3 regions of the Streptomyces sp. DSM 40868 genome follow, and region 2 is predicted to be linked to each of the others. Evidence: riboswitches for the same ligand, from Rfam matches in the RefSeq annotation. Region 2 holds a riboswitch; each other region holds the start of a gene.

Region 1 (9,461 bases), 890 kb from region 2:
GGCATCCTCTACTTCCACGAGGCCATGCCGGCCGAACGGTGGGCCGGGTTCGCGCTGGTCTGGCTGGCGCTGGTACTGCTCACGGTCGACGCGCTGCGCTTCTCCCGGCGCCCGCGCCGACTCCCCGAACCGGCGCCCCGCACCACCGAGACACCCTCGTCGGCACCCGCGGACGCCTGACCGGGACGCGAGTACTACGGGTACTACGGGTACTACGGGCAGTACGGGTACTACGGGGCCCGTACTGCGCGGGTACTACGGGCGGGCCGCCGGGCCGGTCAGGCTCGTGCCGCCTTCGCCGCGCGGTCGGTCAGACGGACCATGCGGGCGCGGGCGGCCTCCAGCGGGCGAAGGTCGTCGGCGGCGGGTCCCGGCTCGGCGGAGAGGTCCGTCCACAGGCCGATCAGCTCATGGCCCAGCCGCAGGCCCTCCTCGGGGTCGCGCACCGCACGCCACGCGGTCGCCGCGCTCTGCAGGTTGCCGTAGGCCGCCTCCCCGTCCCGGGCCTGGCGGCGCAGCCGGGCCAGCTCCAGCGACAGCCGGCAGGCGCGCACGGGCTCGTCCCCCAGGTAGGCGATGTAGGCGGACAGCTCGCGCACGTGCAGCACCTCGGCGTGGTGCGGGCCGAACACGGCGGAGGCCTCGGCGAGCGTCCGTTCGGCCAGTTCCGCCGCCGTGTCGATACGGCCCGCGCGCACGGCCTCGTTGATCCGGCCCATCGGCTCGGCGAGCAGCTCCGCACCCTCGGCGGTCTCGGTCAGCGGCCCGTCCCCGAGCACCTCCTCGGCGACCGCGTCGAAGCCGCGGGCCGGGGTCTGGGCGGGCGCGGGCTCGTCGTAGGGCAGCCCCATCCCCAAGGCCGTACCCGCACGCGCGCCCGCGTCCCGCGTGGCGGCGGTCACGGGCCGCGCGTCGGCCGCCGGCGGGGGGCCGAACGGGCCGGCCGGTGCCTGCGGGGTGCCCGGTGTGCCGCCCGGTGCGGTGTGCGCCGTAGGCGCCGGGTCCGGTGTCCGGGGGGCGGTCAGCCGGACCGGTTCGCCGGTCACCCGGCTGGAGCCGTCGGCCGAGACCTCCAGGGGGACCACACAGCCCGCGAGGTCGTCGTGGACCGTGGCGTGTATGGGCGCCCCGACGCTGATGGCCAGGCTCTGGAGGCGGTTCAGGACGGCCTGCTGGATCTCCTCGCCGGGCGCCGCGGCGACCGGTACCCCGTCCACGGAGGCGCTCTCCGGGCCGTACACCCGGACGGGCACCGCCGCCGGGTACCCCACGGTCCGCGGCGCCCGCTTCTTCTCGAAGCTGAGTCCAGCCATCGGTGTCCCTCCACTCCCCCGGCGTCGCGATCCGGTCCTACGCATCCTGACCACCAGTGTGTCGGCTGCCCACGGCTACCGGGTCACCGCGACGTCACAGCCTCGCACCAGCGCCCCCTGGCGCCGTGAACCCGACGCCGAGAACCCCCTGGCGCCAATTGGATGCGTGTGCATAAGATGCGTGTGCACCTTGTTCGTTGGTACGACCTGCCGCACCTGGGAGACCTCATGAGCCGCCGCTTTCTCTTCGTCCTGGGCAGTGCCCGCGCCGAAGGCAACACCGAGCTGCTGGCCCGGCGGGCCGCCGAACAGCTCCCCGACGACGTCGGACAGCGCTGGATCGACCTCTCCGGGCAGCCGCTGCCCGACTTCGAGGACCTGCGGCACGACAGCGACCACGTACGACCGCCGTCCGACACCCCGCTCGGGCTGCTGCTGGACGCCACGCTGGAGGCCACGGACATCGTGATCGCCTCGCCGGTGTACTGGTACTCGGTCTCCGCCCAGACCAAGCGCTACCTGGACCACTGGTCCGGCTGGCTGCGCATCCCGGGCCTCGACTTCAAGGCGAGGATGGCGGGCCGCACCCTCTGGGGCGTCGCCGCGCTCGCCCACGAGGAGCTGTCCGTGGCCGACCCGTACGCCGGCACCCTGCGCTACTCGGCCGCGTACATGGGGATGCGGTTCGGCGGCGTACTGCTGGGCAACGGCAGCAAGCCGGGCGACGTCCTGAACGACACCGGGGCGCTGACCCGCGCCAAGACCTTCTTCGCGCAGGACGCGCCCCTCGCGCGCTTCCCGTACGAGACGGCCGACGCCGCCTGAACCCCCGGCACCGGCCGCCCGGCGCCTAGGCGGTGATGTCCTTCGCCGTGAACCGGGCCCAGGCCGCCGAGCCGAACACGGCCGCGTACAGCGCCTGGAGGCCGAGGTCGCGCAGCAGGTCGTCCCAGTAGACGGGGTCGCGCATCAGGTCGGCGAACGACAGCCAGTAGTGCGAGAAGAGGTACGGCTGCACCGCGTGCAGCTGGGGTATCTGGTCCACGATCTGCACGGTGATGAGCAGGCCGACCGTGGTCGCCATCGCCGCGATGCCGCTGTTGGTGAGGGTCGACACGAACAGGCCGAGGGCCGCCACCCCCACCAGGGAGGCCGCGACGACCAGGGCGATCAGCAGCGCGCGGGCCAGCCCCTCGCCGAGGCCGATCCGGGTGCCGGAGATCGTCGTCAGCTCGCCGAACGGGAACAGCAGCGCCCCCACGGCCAGCGCCGAGACCGCGACCACCAGCGTGGCCAGCAGGCAGAAGGCCAGCACGGTCGCGTACTTGGTGAACAGCAGCCGGGTGCGGCCGGCCGGGGCCACCAGCAGATAGCGCAGGGTGCCCGCGCCCGCCTCCCCGGCGATCGCGTCGCCGGCCACGACACCGACCGCCATCGGCAGGAAGAACGGCAGGGTCGCGGCCAGCGCGGTGAACACCAGGAACAGCCCGTTGTTGGTGATCTGCGCGATGAAGGCCGGGCCCTCGCCGCCCCCGCCGCCCACCTGCCCGCCACCCCGGGTCTCGATCCGCACCGCGACCCCGACCAGCACCGGCACCGCGGCCAGCACCCCGAGCAGGGCGAGCGTGCGCCACCGCCGGACGGTGGTGACCAGCTCGCTGCGCAGCAGCCCGAGGGCCCACAGCGGGTTCGGCCGGCGCACGGCGGCGGCCCCGGTCGGGTACTCAGCCCGCGACATCGAAGCCCTCCCCGGTCAGTGCCACGAACGCGTCCTCCAGCGAGGCGCGCTCGACGGTCAGGCCCCGGACCCGGACCCCGGCGGTGACCAGGGCCGCGGTCACCTCGGCGAGGTCCCGCCCGGGTGGTTCGCCGGTGACCCGGTCGCCGTCGGCGGTCACGTCCCCGACGCCCAGTTCCTTCAGCACCCGGGCCGCCTCGGCGGGGTCCGGGGTGGTCACGACCAGCCGGCCGCGCGCCCCGGCCGCCAGGTCGGCCACCTCGCCCTGGGTGACGAGCCGGCCCTGCGCCATGACCGCCGCGTGGGTGCACACCTGCTCGATCTCGTCCAGCAGGTGCGAGGAGAGGAACACGGTCGTACCGTCGGCGGCCAGCTCCCTGATCAGGGTGCGGATCTCGCGCATGCCCTGCGGGTCGAGGCCGTTGGTGGGCTCGTCCAGCACGAGCAGCCGGCGCGGCTGGAGCAGCGCGGCGGCCAGGCCCAGGCGCTGTTTCATGCCGAGCGAGTACGCCTTCGCCTTCTTGCCGGCGGCCGCCGTCAGGCCGACCCGGTCCAGCGCGGCGGCCACGCGCGCGTGCCGGGTGCGCGGGTCGGCGGTGGGGTCGGCGGAGTCGTAGCGCACCAGGTTGTCCCGGCCGGAGAGGAAGCCGTACAGCGCGGGGCCCTCGATGAGGGCCCCGACCTGCGGAAGGACCGTACGGGCCGCCCGCGGCATGGGGCGGCCGAGCAGCCGGACCGTGCCCGCGGTCGGTTCGATCAGGCCCATCAGCATCCGGATGGTGGTGGTCTTGCCGGAGCCGTTCGGGCCGAGGAAGCCGAAGACGCTGCCCTCCGGGACGGTCAGGTCGAGACCGTCCACGGCGAGCTGTCCGCCGCGGTAGCGCTTGGTGAGCCCGCGCGTGTCGATCACGCTCGCCGGATCACCGTCCGGCGGGCCGCCGCGCTCGCGTTCGTCCATCGGCTTCCCCTCGTTCCCTCGGTCCCCTGGGGTCACTTCCCCGCGTCGGCCGCCTTCACCAGGGTCTCCTTCGTCACCAGGCCGGCGTACACCTTGCCGTCATCGGTGATCAGGGCGTTGACCAGGCGGGTGGAGAAGACCGTGCCCTTGCCGAACTTCCCGGAGACCGGGTCGCCGAGCGAGCCGAGGAAGCCGCCGAGGTCACCGCCCTGGGAACCGGTGGGCAGGCCGCCCTTGGCGCCGGTGTCGACGGTGGCGACGGACGTCCAGCCCTCGCCGAGGACGTCCAGCCCGCCGAGGCCCCCGGCGAGGTCCTCGTCGTGCTCGGGCGCCGGGGTCCTGGCCGCCGCGTCCTTCTCCTCGGTGACCTTCGCGCCCTTCGGCGGGGTGAAGTCGAAGGTGGAGGCGGCCGGCCGGGCGAACGAGACCTGGGTGAAGCCGGCGTCGACCACGGCGGCCCCGCCGCTCCTCGGGGTGAGCGTGAACTTCAGCGGCGTCCAGGTCTTCGCGTCCACGGCGATGCTGATCGCGCCGACCGTGGTGCCGGACTGCCGGGGCCGGATCAGCAGCTTGTAGGCGTCGCGGCCGGCCACCTGCGCGGTGCCGTCGACGGTGACGGACGTGGTGTCGTCCACCGCCTTCAGCGCCTCGTCGGCGAAGTCCCCGGGCGTGGCCGGGGACTCGGCCCGGCGCTCCTTGCCGGACCCGGCCGCGGTGGAGTGGTAGACCTCGTTGCTCTTGCTGTCGTAGCCCCAGACGTCCTTGCCGTCGTGGATCAGGCTGTACTCGGCGCCGCGCTCCAGCAGCGACACCTTCTGCCGGTCCGGGCCGTCGGCGGCGACCCGCAGGGTGTGCATGCCGGTCGCCAGCTCGGTGAGCCTGGACCGCGGGTCGGCGGAGGAGCCGTCGCCGGAGCCGTCGCCGGAGCCGTCGTGGCCGGAGCCGGAGAGCAGGCCGTCCTCCAGGCCGCCGAGGTCGGGCAGGCCGAGATCGGTGGTGATCTTCACGGTGCCGGACAGCTGCTGCACGTCCGACGTGGCCATCTTGTCGATGAGCTGCTGGGCGGTGATCTTCGGCAGGTCGGGGTCGCCGGAGTCGGCGAGCGCCGGGACGAGCCCGATCGTGGCCGCCGCCACCCCCACCACCGCGACCGGAACGGCGTACCGGGCGGCCTTGCGCCGGCCGGGGCGCGGGGCCCCGTCCCGCGCGGCCCCCTCGTGCGCGGCGCCCACTGCGTCGTCGGATTCGTACGGTGCCATGTGTGCCTTACCTCCGTCGTCGGCGGCGGCTGTTCTCACGCTGGTCAACCCTGAGCCGCCATTCTCACCCGAATCGGTGAGGAGTGGTGATGCGTGCGGTTTCCATATGACCAAATCCGCCGTCAGGAAGCGTCAGCCCTCGGAGCCAACTGCGCCTACGCCTGCGGTATGACACCCGGCGACCGCGTCACCCCGCGACCCGTAGGGGTCGCCAGGGAGACCGCGCCCATGTGAGGGACATCGAGATCAGGCCACGGCGGGGACACCGGGGCCCGGCAGGGGCCGTGCGGGGTCCGTCAGCGGGTCGTACGCGGCCGTACAGTCGTACGGCCGTACGCCGGTCGAGCCGGGAAGGTCACGCCGGTCGAGCCGGGGAGGTACGGCGGTCGGCCCGAGTGGGCCGGGCCGGGTCAGCCGGCGCGGTGGACCACCGCGTCGCACAGTTCCGTCAGCGCGGCCTTGGCGTCGCACTCCGGCAGCGGGGCCAGCGCGGCCCGCGCCTCCTCCGCGTACCGGACCGTGTCCCGGCGGGCCTGCTCCAGCGCGGGGTGGGCGCGCAGCGCGGCCAGCGCCCGGGCGTGCCGGGTGTCGTCGCTGAGGTCGGAGTCCAGCAGTTCGCACAGCGCGATGTCCTCGGCCAGCCCGAGCCGGGCGGCCCGCTCGCGCAGCCGGAGCACCGGCAGCGTCGGGATGCCCTCGCGCAGGTCGGTGCCCGGGGTCTTGCCGGACTCGTGGGAGTCGGAGGCGATGTCCAGGACGTCGTCCGCCAGCTGGAAGGCGACGCCGAGCCGTTCGCCGTACTGGGTGAGCACGTCCACGACCCGCTCGCCGGCGCCGGACATCATCGCGCCGAACCGGCAGGACACCGCCACCAGGGAGCCGGTCTTGCCGGCCAGCACGTCCAGGTAGTGCTCGACCGGGTCGCGGCCGTCCGAGGGGCCCGCGGTCTCCAGGATCTGCCCGGTGACCAGCCGTTCGAACGCCAGGGCCTGCACCCGGACCGCCTCCGGACCGAGGTCGGCGAGGATCTGGGAGGCGCGGGCGAAGAGGAAGTCGCCGGTGAGGACCGCGACGGAGTTGCCCCAGCGGGTGTTGGCGCTGTCCACCCCGCGTCGTACGGCCGCCTCGTCCATGACGTCGTCGTGGTACAGCGTGGCCAGGTGGGTGAGCTCCACGACCACGGCCGACGGCACGACGCCCGGCGCGTACGGGTCGCCGAACTGGGCGGCGAGCATCACGAGCAGTGGCCGGAATCGTTTCCCGCCGGCCCGCACGAGGTGCTGCGCGGCCTCGGTGATGAACGGGACCTCGCTCTTGGTGGCCTCGAGCAAGCCTTCCTCGACAGCCGCCAATCCGGCCTGGACATCGGCTTCCAGAGCCTGGTCCCGCACGCTCAGCCCGAACGGCCCGACGACGGTCACGAGGGGTCTCCTGTCTGCTGGTGTCTGCTGGCGATTACACGGTTTGTCGATAGGTCGCTGCCATCACTCAAGTCAGCGTATCCGGTCCTGTTTCGATCACCGATAGCGCCCACCGGTCCAGCCTGGGTGGTATCGGAGCATGACCGGCATGGTTTTGATCACACGGTAATAAGGGGACATATATCGACTTAACAGTAATCCGGATGCCGTGTCGCGACCTCTCCACACCTTCCTCTCCCCCACCTCCCTCGGCCGGCCCCTACGACAACGACGCGCGCCATACCCCGGGTTCCACCACGACTCGGACTTCAGACCTGAATCCCCCTAATCCCCCATGTCTGATTTGAAGTCTTTTGCTATTTCGTGAATTGGGTCACTCGCCCGGCCCATCCGCGCCACCCGCCGCTCCTCCCGCCCTCCTTGCGCCGTCGGCGAGTTGAGGATTGGCAACCGCAAAGGATCAAGCACCCCATACGGCATCGATCAAGGTCAAATGGCGCGTTGTATGAATCCGGCACTTGTTCCCGACATGTGCTCTCGCATACGTTCCGGGCCGTCGGGCGGACGCCGAATCCTGCCGCCGCCCGCGTAACCCATTCACGAACTCATTCGTACGGCAGGAGCGGGGGACCCAGGTAAGTCGCCGCGCCGGACGGCATCCGCCGCGCCGGAACGGCTTGGGGTGAAGCCGTGCCTCCTCCCGGGCACGGCCGGGCGCCTCCCCGCCCGAACCCGACAGCTCACCTCGCAGGCGCCGGAGAGGAACCTTTCGATGCCTGCTGCCGCTCAGCACCGCCGTACCCGGAACACCCGCCTCGTCCGCGCCCTCGCCGCCGCCTGCACCGGCGCCGCAGTCCTCGCCCTGCCGCTCGTCGGCGCGACCGCCGCGTCCGCCGCCACCACCGCGGCCCCGACGGTGGGCACCACCCCCGCCGGATACCCGGACAACCTCGACGGCTGGATCCGCGAATCGCTCGCGATCATGGCCGAGAAGAACATCCCGGGCACCTACAACGGCATCCACCGCAACATCATCCGCGAGTCCTCCGGCAACCCGGCGGCCATCAACCTCTGGGACTCCAACGCGGCCAAGGGCATCCCGTCCAAGGGCCTGCTCCAGGTCATCGACCCCACCTTCAACGCGTACCACGTCGCCGGGACGTCCTTCGACATCTACGACCCGGTCGCGAACATCACCGCCGCCTGCAACTACGCGGCGGACCGGTACGGGTCGATCGACAACGTCTTCGGCGCCTACTGACCGGCCCGGCCGCCCGGCCCTTCCCACGGTCAGGCGGCCGGGAACAGTCTTTCGAGGACGACGGCGACACCGTCGTCCTCGTTCGACACCGTGACCTCGTCGGCCACCGCCTTCAGCTCGGGGTGCGCGCCGGCCATGGCGACACCGCGCGCCGCCCAGCGGAACATGGGGATGTCGTTGGGCATGTCACCGAAGGCGAGGGCCCGTTCGGGGCCGATCCCCAGCCGCTCGGCGGCCAGTGCCAGACCGGTCGCCTTCGTCACCCCGCTCGGCTGGAGCTCCACGGTGCCCGGCCCCGACATGGTGACGGTCGCCAGCGAGCCCACCGCCGAACGCGCCACGGCCGCCAACTCGTCGTCCGACAGCTCGGCGTGCCGCAGCAGCACCTTGCTGATGGGCTCGGCCCACAGATCGGCGCGCCGGCCGACCCGCACCGCGGGCAGCGTCGGGTGCGGCATCCGGTAGCCGGGCTCGATGAGCGTGAGCCCGTCCTCGCCGTCCTGGTCGACCGCCGCGAACACCTGCCCCACCTCCGCCTCGACCTTGCCGAGCGCGGTCTCCGCCAGCTCCCGGTCCAGCCGCACCGACCACAGCAGCCGGCCGGCCCGGGCGTCGTAGACCTGCGCGCCCTGCCCGCACACCGCCAGCCCGGTGCCGCCGAGGCGCGCGAGCAGGGGCCGTACCCGCGGCGCCGGGCGGCCGGTGACCACCAGATGCCGGGCCCCGGCCCGCGCCACCCGCGCGAGCGCGGCGAGCGACCGGTCGGAGACGGTGTCGTCGCCGCGCAGCAGCGTTCCGTCCAGGTCAGTGGCGATGAGGGCATATGCCGGGGTGGATGCCATGCCCAGAGAATACGGACCCCGGGCCCCACCGACTCATCCCCCGTTCCCCGCTCCCGCCGTACCGCCCGTCCCCAACTGCCGTACGGGCGCTGCCGCGTGAGGCACGCCCGCCGAACTGTCGTGGGCCCGTGCGAGCACTCTTTCGAGCAATCCCCGAGCCACAAGGACCACTGCCCATGACACGCGTGTCGGCCGTAACGTGTGGCCCGACCACATGGAACGCTTCGCCATGCATGGCACGGATGAGAGTGAGGCAGCACCCATGCCCCCCTTCGACGTCCCCGAGGGCGACCCCTTCGGCCCGCACAACCTCCCCTATGGCGTGTTCTCGCCCCACGGCAGCACGGAGCGGAGGATCGGCGTCCGGCTCGGGAACCACGTCCTCGACGCGGGCGCCACGGCGGCGGCGGTCGGCTCGCCCCACCAGGCGCTGCTCGCCGCCCCCACCCTCAACCCGCTGCTGGCCGCCGGCCGCGCCACCTGGTCGGAGATACGGCGCGCCGTCACCTCCTGGGTCACCGACCCGGCGCACCGCCCGACCGTCGAGCCGCTGTTCCACCCCCTGTCCGAGGTGACCCTGCACCTGCCCTTCGAGGTGGCGGACTACGTCGACTTCTACGCCTCGGAACACCACGCCCGCAACGTCGGCCGGATCTTCCGCCCGGACGC
Region 2 (9,461 bases):
CGGGGTGCTGGCTGACCTTGGTCGCGACGACCACGTCCGAGCGGTTGCCGCGGGCCTTGAGCCACGCGCCGAGGATGGTCTCGGACTCGCCGCCCTTGTTGCCCTCGGCCCAGGCCGAGTACACGTCGGCGGTGTCGATGAAGTTGCCGCCGGCCGCGGTGTAGGCGTCGAGGACGGCGAAGGAGGTCTGCTCGTCGGCCGTCCAGCCGAAGACGTTGCCGCCCAGGGCGAGCGGGAAGACCTCGAGGTCGGAGGAGCCGAGTTTACGAAGTGACGTCATACGTCGTGTCAACGCCGGCGGGGGTCGATCGCATCCCGCCGCCGGCGCCGATTTCCGGACCTTCCGGGAAGGAACCGTCAGGGGGTGAGGCCCTTGTCGCGCAGCCACGCCATCGGGTCGATGCCGGTGGGCGCGCCGCCGGGGTGGATCTCCAGGTGCAGGTGCGGGCCGGTGACGTTGCCGGTGGCGCCGACGCGGCCGATGACCTCGCCGGTGGCGACCTTCTGGCCGGCCGTGACGTTGATCGAGGACTGGTGGCAGAACCACACCTCGGTGCCGTCGTCCAGGGTCAGGATGGTGCGGTAGCCGTAGGCGCCGGCCCAGCCCGCCTCGGTGATCGTGCCGCTGTGCACGGCCTTGATCAGGGTGCCGGTGGGGGCGGCGAAGTCCAGACCGGTGTGGTGGCCGGAGGACCACATCGAGCCGGCCTGCCCGAACGTCGAGGTGATGGTGTACGAGGAGGTGGGCAGCGCGTACTGCCTGGCCAGCTCGGCCAGTCGCTTCTCCTCGGCCGCCCGCTTCGCCTCGGCCTCGGCCTTCTCGGCCGCGGCCTCCGCCTTCTCCTTGGCGGCGGCGGCCTTGGCGGCGGCCTGCTGCTCGGCCTGGGCGGCGGCCTCGGCGGTCTGCTTCTCGGCGGCGGCGAGCGCGGCCGCGGCGGCCTTGCTGTCGGCCTGGCCCTGCTGCTGCTCGGCCTGCGCCATGATCCGGTTGCGCAGCACCTCGCCCGCGTCGGCGCTGTCCCGGCTCGCGTCGGAGGCCACGGCGACGATGCTGAGCGTGGCGGTGGCGGCCTCGGCGGGCCGGTCGTCGCCGGAGCCGTCCTGGAACAGGGAGCCGACCGAGGGCAGGTCCGGCATGGAGATGGAGACCGGCGGCTTGCCGGTGTTGGCGCTGGCCATGCCGCCCGCGCCGACCGCGGCCATGACGCCGACGCCGAGGACGGTGGAGCTGCGCGCGAAGCCGCCGCGCTGCTTGGCGACCCGGTGCCGGCCGCGGACCGGGGCGACGGAGTCCTCGGTGGGATTCCACTCCTCCCACGGGCCCTCGTCGGCGCGGTAGGCGCCGTAGCCGAAGGTCTCGGGCTCGGTGTCGCGCTGTGCCGGTATGGACGGGGCTTCGGGGCCAGGCCGGTTGGACGCCACGCGGGCGTTCTCCTTTCCTTCCTCCGCCTACCGGGTTAGCTGACGGGTTCGGAGCAGGAAGGTCTCCTACGCGCGTATATCCGGTCGTGGACTCGCGTGAGTACACGGCGGTATCCGCGTGATTCACCCCAAAGTGGTGGTTCCCCGGTTCCCTCGCGGGATTCGGCGCGTGCGCACGGAGCCGCCTCTTGTGACGGCTGGGACGACCGCGCTGCGTTATCGAACGTTAATAGACCTGACAGTCACTTTCCAAGCCGGTCCCCTTGATCATTAACGTTTTCACCGGTGGAGTTATCAGCAACTATCCCGTCAGAACGGGCAATTTGACCGGCGCTCAGAAGCGGTCAGCAGTCACTCGTGATTTTGATGGTGACTCAGTTGTTATGCGAGCGCGCTCACCCGATCACCTTGCGTGACACCCGCGACCGTCCGTCGAGCGGCCCACCGAGGGGCCCGCGGAAACCGGTGTGCGAAGCATCCCGCACATGGCGTACACTGGAGTCACAACGACGCGGGGTGGAGCAGCTCGGTAGCTCGCTGGGCTCATAACCCAGAGGTCGCAGGTTCAAATCCTGTCCCCGCTACTGAAGGCCCAGGGCCCGGAATCCCAAGGATTCCGGGCCCTGAGTGTATCTCCACCCGGGGCGGTCTCAGCCCGGCAGATGGGCGTTCGGCGCCTTCGCCAGCTCCTCCAGCTCCGGCAGGACGACGACCCGCGCCCCCGCCGCCGTCAGCACGCCCGTCCCGTCGGCCGCCTCGACGAACGTGTCCGGCTCCCGCCAGGCGGTGACCACCCGGCGCACCCCGGCCCGCAGGATCAGCTCGGCACAGGGCGCCGGCCGGGAGGCGCGGCGGGCGCACGGCTCCAGGCTGGAGTAGACCGTGGCGCCGGGCAGCCGCGGGTCGGCCGGGTCGGTCTTCGCTAGCGCCGCCTCCTCCGCGTGCACCACCGGGTCATCGCCCTCGCGCGAGTATCCCCGGGCCAGTTCCGTGCCGTCGGCGGCGACCACGACCGCGCCCACGCTGAACGCCGTCCGGGAAGGCGGGCACAGGGCCGCCAGTTCGCAGGCGGTGCGCAGCCAGTGGCGGTCGGCGGCGGTGGCGTCCGTGCCGGAGCCGGGAGCCGTGGGCGCGTACCGCATGAGCACCACGTCCTCGATCCGTCGGGTCTCCAGCAGGCGCAGGCGTCCGCCCTGGTAGGCGCCCGGTCCGAACAGCCGCGGGGCCGCCGGATCGCCGACGAACAGCGGGGCGAGGACCAGCTGGAGTTCGTCGGCCAGGCCCTGCTGGAGCAGCTGGGTGTGGACCGTGCCGCCACCCTCGACCATCAGCCGCCGCACCCCGCGCACGTCGTGCAGGTGCTCCAGCAGGGCCCGCCAGTCCAGGGCGGGGCCGAGCGGGACCACATCGGCGGTGCTCCCGAGGAGGCGGGCGGCCCGTACGGCGCCCCGGTCGGTGGTGTAGACGAGCTTGTCGCCGCCGGTGTGCCAGAAGTTCGCCGCCGGGTCGAGGTCGCCGGAGCCGGTGACGGTGACCTTCAGCGGGTACGCGGGGCGGCCCGCCGCGCGCCGGGCCGCGCGCCGCTCGGCCGAGTTGACCAGCAGGCGGGGGTTGTCGGCGCGGATCGTGCCGGCGCCGACCAGGATGGCGTCGACCGAGGCCCGTACCCCGTCGACCCGGTCGAAGTCGGCCGGGCCGGACAGCAGGAGCCGCTCGGGGCCGGTGTCGTCCAGGTAGCCGTCGAGGGAGACGGCGGCGGACAGCAGCACGTACGGCAGGGGCATCGGCGCTCTTTCCTCTGGAGGCGGGCGGGGCGGACTGCGGGCGGCTTGGTTCAAGTTTTAAACAAACCTACACTGGCGGCATGACGACCCGCTGGCTCACACCCGAGGAGCAGCGCGCCTGGCGCGCCTACATCGCCGCCTCCCGCCTCCTGGAGGACGCGATCGACCGGCAGCTCCAGCAGGTGGGCGGCATGCCGCACCTGTTCTACTCGGTGCTGGCCGGCCTCTCCGACGCCCCCGGCCGGCGGTTGCGGATGACCGACCTCGCCGAGGCGCTGAAGATCACCCGCAGCCGGCTGACGTACGTGGTGAACCGGCTGGAGCGGGACGGCCTGGTGCGCCGGGAGAACTGTGCCGCCGACAGGCGCGCGTCGCTCGCGGTGCTGACGGACGAGGGGATGGCCGTACTGGAGCGCACGGCGCCCGGGCACGTCGAGACCGTCCGTTCGCTGCTGTTCGACCGGCTCACCGAGGAGCAGGTGGGGCAGCTGGAGGAGATCTGCACGGGGATCGCGCGGGGGTTGCAGGGCGAGAGGGCCGGGGCGGGGGCGGACGACGTTCCCTGGCGGCGCCGGTCGTCCTGCTCCTGACCTCGGCGAGGTCGATTGCTTTAACTTTTAAGCATGGGATAGGGTCCCTGCGAACCACTGCTTCAAATCTGAAGCACATGCTCCGGAGGGATCCGCATGCCCGACATCCCCACCGCCACCCCGCGCGCCCGCGTCCGGGTGCCGCTGCGGTTCGCCGACGGCTACGCCGCCGACGCGGAACTCGTCACCTTCCACGGCCTCGCCGACGGCCGGGAGCACCTCGCCGTCGTCCTGGGCGACCCGGGCCCCGTCCCGCTGGTGCGGCTGCACTCCGAGTGCCTGACCGGGGACGTCTTCGGCTCGGCCCGCTGCGACTGCGGACCGCAGCTGCGCGAGGCGGTCGAGCGCATCGCCGACCGCGGCGGGATCCTGCTGTACCTCCGCCAGGAGGGCCGGGGCATCGGCCTCTACAACAAGCTCGACGCGTACGCCCTCCAGGACGAGGGGCTCGACACCTACGCGGCGAACGCCGCCCTCGGCCTGCCGGAGGACGCCCGCGACTACACGGCCGCCGCCCAGATGCTCACCGCCCTCGGCATCACGGAGCTGGACCTGCTGTCCAACAACCCCGACAAGGCCGACCAGTTGCGCGCGCGGGGCATCGCCGTCCGGGACCGCGTGCCCACCGGCGTCTTCACCACCGCCCACAACATCCACTACCTGCGCGCCAAGGCCCTGCAGACCCGGCACACCCTGCCGCTGACCGAACTCACGGAGCTGACGGCGGGCTGACGGGCGGTCGGGCTCAGCCCTGTCGCCGGGCCGGGAGGCGGAGCGCGGCCGGTATCGCGAGGACGAGCAGCGCCGCCGCCACGGCGTAGGTGAGCCGGAAGCCGGCCGGGTCCGGGCCGGCGGCCCCGAGCAGCACGGACAGCAGGGCCGTACCGGCCGACGCGGCCAGCTGGGCGTTGATGCTCAGCGCGGTGCTCGCCCCGGCCAGCCGGTCCTCGGGCAGCTCACGGCTCGCGGTGGTCATCGCCGGCATCAGCGTCATCCCGGCGCCCACGCCCATCACCATGCCCGCGACGACGATCCGCCACGGCGCGGCTCCGGGCGTCCCGGTCTGCCAGGCCAGCAGGACCATGCCGAGGGCGCCCACCGCGCACCCCGCCGAGATCAGCAGGCGCGGGGCGACCCGGTCGACCCGCCGCGCCGCGATCTGCATCGTCGTACCGACCACGAGCCCGACCGGCGCGCCGAGCAGCCCGGCCGCCGTGGCGCTCAGGCCCCGCTCCTGCTGCCAGTACAGCGGGCCGAGCAGCATCGAGCCGAAGTATCCGCAGGTGAACGGGGCGAGCGTGGCGACCCCGGCGGCGAAGGTACGGTCCCGCAGCAGCCGCAGGTCCAGCAGCGGCGCGCGGACGGTGAGCGCCCGCCGCACGAAGGCCGTGGCGAGCACCGCGCCGGCGAGCGTCGGCAGCAGCGCACCGGGGGCCGTGAAGTCCCCGCGCTCGCCGCCGTGCGAGAGGCCGTACAGGAGCAGGGCCAGGCCGGGCGAGAGCATCAGCAGACCGGGGAGGTCCAGCCGGGGCCGGCCGGTGCCGGGGGCGTGGGGGGCGTCCTTCGGCAGCAGGCGGACCGCGAGGAACAGGGCCAGGGCGCCGACGGGCAGGTTGATCAGGAAGATCCACTGCCAGGAGGCGGCGTCGAGCAGCCACCCGCCGAGCACCGGGCCGGCGACCGGGCCGACCAGGATCGGCAGCCCCAGCAGGGCCATCGCGCGGCCGAGCCGGGCCCGGTCGGCGACCCGCATGCCCATCGCCATGCCGACCGGCTGGAGCAGTCCGCCGCCCAGCCCCTGCACCGCGCGGAACGCGATCAGGCTGGCCGCGTCCCAGGCGCAGGCGGCGAGCAGCGAGCCCAGCGCGAACAGGCCGAGCGCGAGCACGTAGGTGCGCTTGGCCCCGATCCGGGCCATCGCCCAGGCGGCGACCGGGATGACGGCGGCGAGCGCGAGCGTGTACGCGGTCGCGGTCCACTGGATGGTCTCCAGCGGGGCCCCGAAGGACTCCGAGAGGCGGCGCAGCGCGACGTTGACGATCGTCATGTCGAGCACGGACATGACGGTGCCGAGGACCACGACGATGACGACGCGGTAGAGGGCGGTGGGCGGTACGGCGGGCGTCTCGGTGCGGGCCGGGCCGGACTTCGCGGGGCGCACGGTACTCATCTGTCCGCCGCCCCTCAGGCCGCGTAGGGGTGTTCGGCCCGCGCGGCGCGCAGCGCCCGGCCCCACCAGGCGAGCTGGCCCAGCATGCCCTTGGCGGCGCCCGCGCACACCTCGGCGTCGCGCGGGGCGCCGTCCTCGCCGAGCCCGGACCAGGGGCCGTGCAGGCTGACCGAGTCGCGCACGGTCACGGCGTGCAGTTCGGCGAAGACCAGCCGGAGCTGCTCGACCGCGCGCAGGCCGCCGCCGAGACCGCCGTACGACACGAAACCGACGGGCTTGGCCTGCCATTCGCGCAGGTGCCAGTCCAGGAGGTTCTTCAGGGCGGCCGGGAAGCTGTGGTTGTACTCGGGCGTGACGACCACGAACGCGTCGGCGGCGGCGAGCCGCGGCGAGACCTCGCGCAGCGCGGCGACGGCCCCGGGTCCGGGCGTGCCGCCCCAGCCCGGCAGCACCAGCGGCAGGTCCACCCCGGCGAGGTCGATCACGTCGTAGGCGAGGTCCGGGCCGGCCTCGGCGGCGGTGGCGAGGAACCAGTCGGCGACCGCGCGGCCCTGACGTCCCTCCCGCACGCTGCCGACGATCACGGCTACGCGGAGCGGAGAGTCCCCGGCGGCGCGGGCCCCGGTGACGGAATCGGTGACGGACATGGCTGTCCCCCCTCTGGGCGATGCGATGGCGGGCGACCGCGTCCGGCGAGCGCCCCGCCAGCAAAGTACAACGACCGTTGTAAGAATTACAACGGTCGTTGTACTTCGGTTAGAGTTGCCCGGTCACGCGGGAGCCAGGGAGGCACGGATGGGCGGGACGGACGAGGCCCGGCGGGAGCGGACGGGGTCCGAGGTGTCACCGCGCAAGCTGCGCAAGCGGCAGGACATCGCGAGCGCCGCCTGCGCGGTCTTCGGCCGCGAGGGCTACGCGCGCGCCTCGGTCGACGCGCTCGCCGCCGCGGCCGGGGTCTCCACGCGCACGCTCTACAACCACTTCCCCGGCGGCAAGGCACAGCTCTTCCAAGCGGTCGTCACCTGGACGTCGAGCGAGGTCCGGGACGCCCAACTGGCCCGCCTGCGCGCCGCGCTGGACCCCGAGCGCCCGCCGCGCCCCGAGGACCTCGAACGCGACCTCGTCTCACTGGCCCGCGGGCTCATCCGGCTCATGGCCGACTACGCGTACCACTTCGCGCTGGTCCGCCACATCCACGCGGAGGCCGACCACGTGCCGCCCGAGGTCCTCACGGCCTGGCACGAGGCCGGACCGGCACCGGTGGGCCGCGCGCTCGCCGAGGCGCTGGCCCGCCTGGAGGACGCCGGCCTGCTCGACCTGCACGGCGACGCGACACTGGCGGGGGGCCACTTCATGGCCCTGATCTCCCACATGATCATCCAGTTCACCCACTACGGGGTACTGCCCCTGCCCCCCACGGAACAGGACCGCCTGATCACAGGCGGGGTGTCGGCGTTCCTCCGGGCGTACCGGGCGGGGTGAGGACGTACATGGTGCGCAGTAGGCCTTGTGGAACTCGGTACTGAGTGCAGCGCTACTGCTTCGCACCTGTTGGTCGTTGTGCTCCGCCTCGTCTCCGAGCTGACCGAACGCCTCGGTGCCGCCAGCCGCTTCCAGGCCGGGGCCTGTGCCGTCCGGCTCGGCTGGCTGGACGCCTGATCCCACACCGCGGCCTCAGGGCCTGTCCGACGGATCCTGTCCCGGACGCGAAGGCCCGGCACCCCCTCTCTCCCTGCCTCAAGGGCGTGCGGGGGCACCCCCATCGCCCCCGCTCACCTCTCGATGTGCCGGTAGGTGCTCAGCAGCAGCCAGGCGGCCGGCATCTCGCGGATCTCCAGGACCTTCTCGCCGTGGTCCAGGTGCTCCAGGCCCGAGTAGCGGCCCAGCCCGTAGGCGCCCACGCGCCGGTTGAGCAGCTCGATCAGCTCGGTGAGCGGCAGCCGGGCCCCGTCCAGTGCGACCGGGCGGCCGTTCTCGACGGTGACGGTGAGCAGTTCGATGGCGCCCGGCGCGGCGGTGGGCCGGCTCCACGCGTACATCTCCTCCGGCACCTCGTGCCGTTCGGGATCGTCGAGGAGGCGCCCTCGTACCCCAGGAGTGCCAGCGCTCCGTTGAGCCCGCGCAGGGGTGTTCTGCGAGCGGTTGGCGGTGTGCAGGACGGCCTGTGCGCCCAGCGAGCGGGCCAGCCGCACCGCGGTCTCCGCGATGAGCGGACGGCTGAGCGTGGAGCTGACGGGGTGGATGCCGAGGTACACGGCCTGCGCGGCGATGGCCGGTGCGACGAAACGGTCGGCGAACTCCGCGCGTCGGTCGAGCAGGTGGAGCCGTGCGCCGAGCGCCTCGGCCACCAGGCGTTTGTAGGGGCCGGATTCGTCCTCGCCGAGGTCCACGCTCACGGCGTGCACCTCGCGCAGCCCCATCCGGCGCAGGCGCAGCAGCGGATAGGAGCTGTCCAGCCCGCCGCTGAACAGGGTCACGACCGGTCGGTCGGGGTCCAGGTACGCGAGCCGGCCGAAGGAACGGACGAGCCGGGACGGTGCGGTGTTCGCAGCCTCTGTCGTGGTCACGGGGAGCAGACTTCTGCCCGGCGGCGCCTGTCACAACGCTTTCCCAACGACCGCGCCCGGCCTGGCCGGACCCGGACGCCACACGCGGCGGCGGGCTCCGGTGAGTGGACGCCGGCAAGCCCTGACGCGTCGGCGGTCAGCGTGCCCCGCCCGCCCCTGCTGATCCCGCCTTCTCCCAGCGCGGACAGGGCCGTCCCGTACGGCCATCCGGGGTGACCGCCGTTCCGACGGCGATGTCGGGGCGGATCGCGCCGGCACCGGGACGACCCGCCGAAGGTGCTGGGGCCACGGCCCCGGAGAGGACACCGGAGGCGGGCGGCGGGCCGCTCCTTTTGGAGGGGGGAGGCACGGCCCCGGGCTGGGAGCCCCGACCCGGCCGGGGGCCGTTGCGCGTTCCGCACGGGAGTCTGGCTCTCGGGCCAGCTACGGGCCAGCAAGCGACCTCGAAGGCGGGTACAAACACTCGGACCCCAGCTCATTCACGCGCTGAGCTGGGGTCCTTCCCGTAGGCCCTGTGGGACTCGAACCCACAACCAATGGATTAAAAGTCCACTGCTCTGCCAATTGAGCTAAGGGCCCGGGCGATGTTGCTTGTCCGAGCATAGCCGGACGGGGCCGTGTCGCCGATCGGGTATCGGGGAGACGGCCGCGTCACGGGAGGACGGGGCGGGCGCGTTGGTCACTTTTCGGCCGGTGTGGGGGCCGGCCGGCGGGTGAGGAACCAGTGGCGGGCCGACGCCAGCCACCAGGCCGTGGCGAAGCCGAGGACGGCCAGGACGGCGACCGGGGCGTAGTTGAAGGTCTTCCAGGTGACCGGGGAGACCTGCGGCAGCATGAACAGCACCGTGATCGCCAGCACCCAGGTCACCGAGACCACACCGATCGCCCCGGACCAGCGGCCCAGGTGCCAGGGGCCGCGGTCGAACGC
Region 3 (9,461 bases), 460 kb from region 2:
CGGTCGCGCCCGCGCCGCAGGCGGTCGAGAAGCCCGATGTCGCCGCCGCCGTGGACGAGGTGAAGCGGCTGCTGGGCGAGGGCCGTATCACGCAGGCCGTGGACATCCTGGGCGCGATCCTGCCGGCCGCCGCCGAACAGCACGGCGAGCGCTCCCCGGTGGTACGCACCCTGCGCAAGCAGTACGCGGCCACGCTCCTGGACGACAGCCAGTACCGGCGCGCGCTGCCCGAACTGCGCCGGCTCGCCGACGAGCGCGCCGCCGAGGCGGGCCAGGCGGACGCGCAGGCACTGCGCTACCGCTACGAGGCCGCGCAGTGCCTGGAGCAGCTGGGCGAACCGGCGGCGGCGCTCGCCGAGTACCGCGCGCTGCTGCCGTACTACGAGAACCAGTACGTCTCCGGGGACCCGGGGCTCGCCCACGAGGTGCGCCGGCGCGTCGGTCATCTGCTGCTCGCGCTCGGCGACCGGCCGGCCGCCCACGACACGCTCGCGCGGCTGGTGATGGACGTCGAGCGGCTGCACGGCCCAGGTCATCCGCTGGCCGTGGAGATCCGGCGCACCCTCCAGTGGCTCGGACAGGTGCGCGGATAGATTGTCCGTCGGCTTCGTCAGGCACGCGCGCACGCGCGCGAGCCGCCGTACACGAACAGGGGTGGGGATCATGGCCGGACACCGGCAGTCCAAGAAGCGCAGATACATCGCGTGGGGAGCGGTCGGCGTGGTGGTGGCCGCCGGGGCCGGCATCGCCGCCCAGACCTCCATGGCCGCCACCACCTGGCCCGCGCAGAAGACGTTCACCGGCCGCGCCTTCGACACCTGCACCGCGCCGTCGCTGTCCGCGATGAAGGCATGGCACACCGGCTACTACGGCGCCGCCGCCGTCTACGTGGGCGGCAAGAACCGGGGCTGCGCCCAGCCGAACCTCACCGCCTCGTGGGTGAAGTCGGTGAACTCCCTCGGCTGGAAGCTCATCCCGATCTACGTCGGTGCGCAGCCGCCCTGCCAGACCGGCTCCAGCCCCGAGAAGCTGACCGCCGCGACGGCCGCCTCACTGGGCGCGAAGGACGCCAACGACGCCGTGGCGAAGGCGTCCGCGCTCGGCATGAAGGCCGGCAGCCCCATCTACCTCGACATGGAGGCGTACGACATCAAGAATAAGGCGTGCAACGACGCCGTTCTGACGTACGTGCGCTCCTTCACGAAGACGTTGCGCGCCAAGACCTACCGCGGCGGCTACTACGGCTTCACCAGCTCCAGCGCCAAGGCCGTCGCCACCGCCGCGGACAAGAAGGACCTGCCGGGAAACCTCTGGTACGCGCTGTACGACAAGAAGGACACGACGACGGCGGACTGGCCCTGGGGCGCCGGTCAGTTCACCCCGCACAGCCGCGGCCACCAGTACCTGGTCAACAGCAAGGAGACGCGCGGCGGTGTCACGCTGACCGTCGACCGGGACTCCTGGGACGCGCCGGTGGCCATCATCGGCTGACCCGGCGGTCCGTTCCCCGAGCGGCGCGGCGGTGCCCGAAGCGGGTGCGAATCGTTGGTCGAATGGGTTGGCCGCGGCCTGCCCACTGCCTACCATCGATCACCGCAAGACCTTGTGCACCGTCGCACAATCTCCCCCCAGGAGGTTCACCTTGCACCGCCGCCGTCGCACCGCGCTCGTCCTCACCGCCGCGATCGTCGCCGCGGCCCCCCTGCTGACCGCCTGCGGAAGCGAGGCGCACCCGGGCGCCGCGGCCGTCGTCGGCGGGCAGCGGATCACCGTGGCCCAGCTGGAGAGCCGGGTCGAGGAGGTCCGCCGGGCCCAGCGGGCCGCGGTACCGGACGAGACGCAGTACCAGCAGGTCGTCTCCTCCACCAGCAGTCTCACCCGGGACACCCTGCACAACATGGTGCTCGACCGGGTGCTGCACCGCGCCGCCCGGGACAAGGGCGTCACGGTCACCCGCGCGGAGATCCAGCGGATGCGCGCGGGCCTGGAGCAGCAGGCCGGCGGCGGCAAGGGCCTGGAGACGGCCTGGCTGCAGAAGTACGGCATCGCACCGGCCCGCCTCGACGACAATCTGCGCCTGCAACTGGAGGCGCAGAAGCTCGCCGCCGAGCTCGGCACCGACACCAGCCAGCCCGCGTTCTGGCAGGCCCTGTCCAAGGCGTCCACGGAGCTCCACGTGGACCTCAACCCGCGTTACGGCTCCTGGGACGTGCAGAAGAGCAGCCGGGTGGACGCCAAGACGCCCTGGGTACGGGAGGTCACGGCGGCGGGCGGACAGCCGGTGACGACGTAGGCGGGGAGCGGGCGGGGCGGCGGCCCGGTGCGGAACCGGAGCCAGAGCCGGTGCGGAACCGGAGCGGAAGCGGAGCGGAAGCGGAAGCGGAACCGGAAGCGGAATCTCCGGTCGTACGATCGCACGAGTGTCTGGGCCCTGTGGATAACTCGGTCCACCCTTGCGCGGCGTGGGTTACGTTCGGATCGTGAACGAATCCAGCGCCGAAGCCCGCCCCGAGCCCAGCCCCGCCCCCGGCCGGGAATCCGCCCCCGGCCGCGTGGTCCTGCTGACCACCAGCCACCGCGTCGCCCCCGGCCTGCTGTCCTGGCCCGCCTGGCAGGCCCTGCGCACCGCCGACACCGTGCTGTGCGCGGACGGCGCGCACCCGCAGCTGCCGTATCTGCGCGAGGCCGGGATAGCGGTCACGGAGGCGTCCCCCACCGCGCGGGAACTGGTCGACGCCTGTGCCGGCGGACGGACGGTGGTGGTCGTGGCCACCGGTGAGGGCGAACCGGAGCTCACCGACGGCCTCGCCCGGCTGGCCGGGTCCGGCCGGGTCGCGATGCCGGAGCTGGAGCTGCTCCCCGCCTCCTACGACCTGCCCGGTGCCCGCCTGCTGGACCTGGTGCAGGTCATGGACCGCATTCGCGCCGAGTGCCCCTGGTCCTCCCGGCAGACCCACGAGGGCCTGGCCAAGTACGGCATCGAGGAGGCATACGAACTGGTCGAGGCGATCGAGGCTGGCGACCGCGAGGAGCTGCGCGAGGAACTGGGCGACGTCCTCCTCCAGGTCGTCTTCCACTCCCGGATAGCCGAGGAGGACCCGGACGCGCCGTTCTCCGTCGACGACGTGGCCGGTGGCATCGTCGCCAAGCTGATCCACCGCCACCCGCACGTCTTCGGCGACGAGCGGGCGGAGACCCCGGAGGACGTCGCGGAGCACTGGCTGCGCACCAAGGCCGAGGAGAAGCGGCGCACCTCCATAACGGAGGGCGTCCCGCTCGGCCAGCCCGGCCTGGCCCTGGCCGCCAAGCTCGCCTCCCGCGTCCGTACGGCGGGCCTGGAGGTGCCCCTGCCCCGCGGCGAGGGCATCGGGTACGAGCTGCTGGCGCTGGCGGTCGCCGCCGAGGCGGACGGCGTCGACCCGGAGGCGGCGCTGCGGGCGGCGGCCCGGGTGTACCGGGACGCGATCAAGGACACCGAGGCGGCGCGCACGACGGACGGCGGACAGGAGGACGAGGCGTAGGCGGAACGCCCTCCGGCACCCCGGACTCCCCCCGGTACCGCAAGGCCGCCCGCCGGGGCCGCCCCGCCGCCCGGAAGGCGCCCGGCGGGACACCCGCCGCGCCGGATACGGTCGAGGAGTGACCGACCAGCACCACCCCGACCAGCCGGCCCCCGCCGAGCAGCCGGCCCCCGCCCTCTTCACGTGGGAGTTCGCCGCCGACCCCTACCCCGCCTACGCCTGGCTGCGCGAACACGCCCCCGTGCACCGCACCCGGCTGCCGAGCGGAGTCGAGGCATGGCTGGTCACCCGGTACGCCGACGCCCGGCAGGCCCTGGCCGACCAGCGGCTGAGCAAGAACCCGGCCCACCACGACGAGCCCGCGCACGCCAAGGGGAAGACCGGCATCCCCGGCGAGCGCAAGGCCGAGCTGATGACGCACCTGCTGAACATCGACCCGCCGGACCACACCCGGCTGCGCAGGCTGGTCAGCAAGGCGTTCACCCCGCGCCGGGTCGCCGAGTTCGCCCCCCGGGTGCAGGAGCTGACCGACCAGCTCATCGGCCGGTTCGAGAAGACCGGCTCCGCCGACCTCATCCACGAGTTCGCCTTCCCGCTGCCCATCTACGCCATCTGCGACCTGCTCGGCGTCCCGCGCGAGGACCAGGACGACTTCCGGGACTGGGCGGGCATGATGATCCGGCACGGGGGAGGACCGAGGGGAGGGGTCGCGCGGTCCGTGAAGAAGATGCGCGGCTATCTCGCCGAGCTGATCCACAAGAAGCGCGAGGCGCTGTCCGCCACGCCCGAGCCCGGCGAGGACCTCATCTCCGGCCTCATCCGCGCCTCCGACCACGGCGAGCACCTCACCGAGAACGAGGCCGCCGCCATGGCCTTCATCCTGCTGTTCGCCGGCTTCGAGACGACCGTCAACCTCATCGGAAACGGCACCTACGCCCTGCTCACCCACCCCGGCCAGCGCGCCCGGCTTCAGGACTCCCTGGCCCGCGGCGAACGGGACCTGCTGGAGACGGGCGTCGAGGAACTCCTGCGCTACGACGGCCCGGTGGAGCTGGCCACCTGGCGGTTCGCCACCGAGCCGCTGACCATCGGCGGGCAGGACATAGCGCCGGGCGACCCGGTGCTCGTCGTCCTCGCCGCCGCCGACCGGGACCCGGAGCGGTTCGCCGACCCGGACGTACTGGACCTCGGCCGCCGCGACAACCAGCACCTCGGGTACGGCCACGGCATCCACTACTGCCTGGGCGCGCCGCTCGCCCGGCTGGAGGGCCAGGCCGCGCTGGCCACCCTGTTCACCCGCCTGCCCGACCTGCGGCTGGCCGCCGATCCGGCCGATCTGCGCTGGCGCGGGGGGCTCATCATGCGCGGCCTGCGCACCCTGCCGGTGGAGTTCACGCCGCCCGCCTGAACACAGGCCCTCCAGAGGAAGGTGACACTTTCTCAACTCTGTGATCTTCACGTGATCTGTGCGGCATGAACTTGTGACAAGTGATCGTCTGCCGATACGTTCACCCATCAGCGCGGCGAGCGGCTCCAACCGCCGCGCCGGTCCTGCTGTCGCTCGAAAGGCTTCTGCATGCTCTCCGGGAACGGTCGACACCGTCGCCCCCGCCAGGCTCCGGCCCTCCTCGTCGCGGCCGGAGTGACCGGCTCCGCCATCGCCATCCCGCTCCTCGGCGCGGCGAGCGCCAACGCGGCCGACGGCACCACGTGGGACAAGGTGGCCGAGTGCGAGAGCGGCGGCTCCTGGAGCGCGGACAACGGCACCGGGTACTACGGCGGCCTGCAGATCTCGCAGGACGACTGGGACAAGTACGGCGGCGGCCAGTACGCGGCCAGCCCCGACCAGGCCAGCCGCCAGCAGCAGATCGCCGTCGCCGAGAAGATCCTGGCCGCCCGGGGCACCGCCCCCTGGGCCACCTGCGCCCTGCTGTCCGGCCTCACGCGGAACTCGGGGTCCATGGACGTCGACACGGGCGTCGGCGGCTCCGGCGACACCACCGGTTCGTCGGATGCGTCCGGATCGGCCGGTGGCTCCGGTACGTCCGGAACCCCCGGAACCTCCGATCCGTCCGGTACGCCGGACGCGTCGCCCTCCACCGGCTCCACCGCCGACCCGGAGACCGCCCCCTCCTCGACCCCGACCGGCACGCCGTCCACCAAGCAGGACAAGGGCGACAAGGCCGACAAGGGTGACAAGGGCACGGGCAAGGACACCGGCGAAGACGCGGGCAAGGCGGCGGACAAGGGCGCGGGCGAGACCCCCGGTTCCACCGGCACCGACACCACCGAGTCCGACAAGTTCCCCACGCCCGGCACCGGAAACACCCGGTACCCCGGCGGCTCCCCGACGGCCACCCCGGACGCCGGGACCGTGAGCAACCCGCAGCAGGCGGCCGGGTCCTGGAGCCTGGTCGACACCGGCGCGGTCGCCACCGGCGGACGTCACCGGGGTCCGAGCGCGGACGAAAGCCTGACAAACGGTCAGAACGGGACGACGTCCGGACGTCACGCCTCCCGCGAACCGGACACCTACACCGTCCGCCAGGGCGACTCGCTGTCCTCCATCGCCGACTCCCTTGACGTCGACGGCGGATGGCGCGCGCTGTACGACGGCAATAAGAAGGCCATCGGCGCCGACCCGAACCACATCACCGCCGGTCAGACCCTGGATGTCCAGGGCGAAACGGGCGCGAAGTAGCGGGAATTGACGTCCCGCTTAACGCCCTAATGTCCGGTTTGGCGAAAGTGTGGGATGAGTCTCAGAAGCCCTGATCGTCTTTGAAATCTCGGCGATCACCTGTCTACGGTCGAGGCCGCTCGTCACCGCGAGCCCCGGCTTCCGCCACGCCGAATCCTGCCGGCGGTCGCCCGGGAACAGTCGTCGCGTCAAGCGCCGTAGGCAGGAGCGGGGGACCCAAGGTAAGTGCCGGGCCCAGCAGTTGAGGCTGGGACCGGCTGGGGGTGAAGCCGCGTTCACGCGAAAGCGTCGGACGCGGCCGGGCAACTCAACCGGCCCGAACCCGACAGCTCACCTCGTAGGCGTCGGTGAGGGGAATCGATCCATGCTGTTTTCCGGCAAGGGCAAGCACCGTCGTCCGTCCAAGGCCGTCCGCGCCGTCACGCTCGCCGGTGTCACCGGCGCCGCCGTCGCCGCCCCGCTGATGGCGGCCGGCAACGCCTCCGCCGCCACCGCCTCCCAGTGGGACACGGTCGCCCAGTGCGAGTCCGGCGGCAACTGGTCCATCAACACCGGCAACGGCTACTACGGCGGTCTGCAGTTCTCCGCCTCCACCTGGGCCGCGTACGGCGGCACGCAGTACGCCGCCACCGCCGACAAGGCGAGCAAGTCGCAGCAGATAGCCGTCGCCGAGAAGGTCCTCGCCGCGCAGGGCAAGGGCGCCTGGCCGGTCTGCGGCACGGGCCTGTCGAGCACCCCCTACAACGGCTCCGCCCCGGCGCCGTCCGCCCCGTCCACCCAGGACTCGGGCACCACCACCCGCTCGGCCGACCAGCAGGCCGCCTCCCGCTCCGCCGAGCGCCCGGCCGCCACGAGCAAGAGCACGAGCAACAGCACGACCACGAGCAACGGCACGGGCTCGGGCAAGAGCACCGGCGGCGCGAGCAAGACCGTCACCACCCCGACCGGCAAGAAGGTCAAGAAGGGCGACGGCGAGTACAAGGTCGTCGAGGGCGACACGCTCAGCACCATCGCCGCGGAGCACAAGGTCGCGGGCGGCTGGGAGAAGCTGTTCGAGCTGAACAAGGACATCGTCCAGGACGCCGACCTCATCTACCCGGGCCAGCAGCTCCACCTGAAGTAACCCTCCGGGGCCACGGCCCGCACATCCCGGCGGGCGCCCGGGCCCCCCAGGGCGCCCCCCGAGGCCCCCAGGCCCCGCACCTGCGGGCGGTCCCCCAAGGCCCCGTGCGGGCCACCCCCGTCCCCAAGGGCTCCCCGCCCCGGCGCGTGTTCCCCCGTACGCGCCGGGGCGGGGTTTTCCGCGTCCGGCCCGGTGTTCCCGGCCGGGAAATGCCCCGACCCCCTTTGTTTCGAGTAGAAACAAAAGGTACCGTCGCTCTGTCCACGGGGCGGTCGGTCGACGGCCGAGCGGCCCGGGACGGTTAGGCTCTAGTCGCAAGGCACACCAGCCCCGCACTTCCAGCGTCACATCCAAGAAGGAGATGCTCGTGCCGTCCATCGACGTCGTCGTAGCCCGGGAAATCCTGGACTCCCGAGGCAACCCCACGGTCGAGGTCGAGGTCGGCCTCGACGACGGCAGCACGGGTCGTGCCGCCGTGCCGTCCGGCGCCTCGACCGGCGCGTTCGAGGCCATCGAGCTGCGCGACGGTGACCCGAACCGCTACCAGGGCAAGGGCGTCGAGAAGGCCGTCCTCGCCGTCATCGAGCAGATCGGCCCCGAGCTGGTCGGCTACGACGCCACCGAGCAGCGCCTGATCGACCAGGCCATGTTCGACCTGGACGCCACCGACAACAAGGGCTCCCTCGGCGCCAACGCCATCCTCGGCGTCTCGCTCGCCGTCGCCCACGCCGCCTCCGAGGCCAGCGACCTGCCGCTCTTCCGCTACCTGGGCGGCCCGAACGCGCACCTGCTGCCGGTGCCGATGATGAACATCCTGAACGGCGGCTCGCACGCCGACTCCAACGTGGACATCCAGGAGTTCATGATCGCCCCGATCGGCGCGGAGTCCTTCTCCGAGGCCCTGCGCTGGGGTACCGAGGTCTACCACACCCTGAAGAAGGTCCTGAAGAACAAGGGCCTGTCCACCGGCCTCGGCGACGAGGGCGGCTTCGCCCCGAACCTCGGCTCCAACCGTGAGGCCCTCGACCTCATCCTGGAGGCGATCAAGGAGGCCGGCTACACCCCCGGCGAGCAGATCGCCCTGGCGCTCGACGTCGCCGCGTCCGAGTTCTACAAGGACGGCTCGTACGTCTTCGAGGGCAAGAACCGCACCGCCGCCGAGATGACCGAGTACTACGCCGAGCTGGTCGAGGCGTACCCGCTGGTCTCCATCGAGGACCCGCTCTTCGAGGACGACTGGGAGGGCTGGAAGACCATCACCGACAAGCTCGGTGACAAGGTCCAGCTCGTCGGCGACGACCTGTTCGTCACCAACCCGGAGCGCCTGGCCCGGGGCATCGAGGAGGGCGCCGCCAACGCCCTGCTGGTCAAGGTCAACCAGATCGGCTCGCTGACCGAGACCCTGGACGCCGTCGAGCTGGCCCAGCGCAACGGCTTCAAGTGCATGATGTCCCACCGCTCCGGCGAGACCGAGGACGTCACCATCGCCGACCTGGCCGTCGCCACCAACTGCGGCCAGATCAAGACCGGCGCCCCGGCCCGCTCCGAGCGCGTCGCCAAGTACAACCAGCTGCTGCGCATCGAGGAGATCCTCGACGACGCCGCGGTGTACGCGGGCCGCTCCGCCTTCCCGCGCTTCAAGGGCTGACCCAACCTGGGCTAAGTCCTAGCCAGTCGTACGTACGTCCCCGTACCCGGTCCCGTACCGTGTCCGGGGACGTACGCGCGTGTGACGGGAGGCGGGGAAGATGGGCGTGAAGGACCGTGACCGGTTCTCCACCGCGACCAGGATCAGGCTGCTCGGCGAGCAGACCGCGGCCCGCGTCTACCGCTCGCAGACCAAGCGGCAGGCCCGCCGCTCCCGGCTCACCGGCCGGGCGGCGCTGCTCGCGCTGGTGCTGTGCACGATGGTCGTCGCCCTCGCCTACCCGATGCGGCAGTACGTCTCCCAGCGGGCGGAGATCGCCGACCTCCAGCGCGAGCAGCGGCAGGCCCGCGAACGGGTGGAGCAGCTGCGGGACCTCAAGGCGCGCTGGCAGGACGACGCCTACGCCGAGCAGCAGATCCGCCGCCGGCTGCACTACGTACGGCCGGGCGAGACCGGGTACGTGGTCGT

What was found. Region 2 has a riboswitch for cyclic di-AMP ahead of HB370_RS19350 (M23 family metallopeptidase). Riboswitches for the same ligand answer to the same signal wherever they lie in the genome.
Region 1: it holds a riboswitch for cyclic di-AMP, as region 2 does, so the genes downstream of both, HB370_RS23605 (transglycosylase SLT domain-containing protein) here and HB370_RS19350 (M23 family metallopeptidase) in region 2, are expected to answer to the same signal.
Region 3: it holds a riboswitch for cyclic di-AMP, as region 2 does, so the genes downstream of both, HB370_RS17160 (transglycosylase family protein) here and HB370_RS19350 (M23 family metallopeptidase) in region 2, are expected to answer to the same signal.

Annotation. Positions count from the first base shown of each region.
Region 1 is NZ_CP050504.1:5,162,043-5,171,503, reverse strand. Features, by position in the region: gene rarD (EamA family transporter RarD) at 1-180, shown strand, start outside; gene HB370_RS23635 (hypothetical protein) at 279-1,313, opposite strand; gene HB370_RS23630 (NAD(P)H-dependent oxidoreductase) at 1,542-2,138, shown strand; gene HB370_RS23625 (ABC transporter permease) at 2,164-3,051, opposite strand; gene HB370_RS23620 (ABC transporter ATP-binding protein) at 3,038-4,009, opposite strand; gene HB370_RS23615 (outer membrane lipoprotein carrier protein LolA) at 4,042-5,268, opposite strand; gene HB370_RS23610 (polyprenyl synthetase family protein) at 5,679-6,689, opposite strand; cyclic di-AMP (ydaO/yuaA leader) riboswitch at 7,278-7,458, shown strand; gene HB370_RS23605 (transglycosylase SLT domain-containing protein) at 7,462-7,950, shown strand; gene HB370_RS23600 (Cof-type HAD-IIB family hydrolase) at 7,980-8,792, opposite strand; gene fahA (fumarylacetoacetase) at 9,055-9,461, shown strand, end outside.
Region 2 is NZ_CP050504.1:4,267,460-4,276,920, forward strand. Features, by position in the region: gene HB370_RS19345 (aldo/keto reductase) at 1-280, opposite strand, end outside; gene HB370_RS19350 (M23 family metallopeptidase) at 358-1,422, opposite strand; cyclic di-AMP (ydaO/yuaA leader) riboswitch at 1,430-1,600, opposite strand; tRNA gene HB370_RS19355 (tRNA-Met) at 1,933-2,006, shown strand; gene HB370_RS19360 (dihydrofolate reductase family protein) at 2,073-3,206, opposite strand; gene HB370_RS19365 (MarR family transcriptional regulator) at 3,287-3,796, shown strand; gene ribA (GTP cyclohydrolase II) at 3,893-4,528, shown strand; gene HB370_RS19375 (DHA2 family efflux MFS transporter permease subunit) at 4,542-5,966, opposite strand; gene HB370_RS19380 (NAD(P)H-dependent oxidoreductase) at 5,981-6,613, opposite strand; gene HB370_RS19385 (TetR/AcrR family transcriptional regulator) at 6,762-7,448, shown strand; gene HB370_RS19395 (argininosuccinate synthase domain-containing protein) at 7,739-8,533, opposite strand; tRNA gene HB370_RS19400 (tRNA-Lys) at 9,040-9,112, opposite strand; gene HB370_RS19405 (amino acid permease) at 9,213-9,461, opposite strand, start outside.
Region 3 is NZ_CP050504.1:3,808,164-3,817,624, reverse strand. Features, by position in the region: gene HB370_RS17190 (serine/threonine-protein kinase) at 1-593, shown strand, start outside; gene HB370_RS17185 (glycoside hydrolase domain-containing protein) at 664-1,491, shown strand; gene HB370_RS17180 (SurA N-terminal domain-containing protein) at 1,643-2,293, shown strand; gene HB370_RS17175 (nucleoside triphosphate pyrophosphohydrolase) at 2,481-3,521, shown strand; gene HB370_RS17170 (cytochrome P450) at 3,640-4,929, shown strand; gene HB370_RS17165 (transglycosylase family protein) at 5,098-6,222, shown strand; cyclic di-AMP (ydaO/yuaA leader) riboswitch at 6,406-6,581, shown strand; gene HB370_RS17160 (transglycosylase family protein) at 6,587-7,345, shown strand; gene eno (phosphopyruvate hydratase) at 7,713-8,993, shown strand; gene HB370_RS17150 (septum formation initiator family protein) at 9,094-9,461, shown strand, end outside.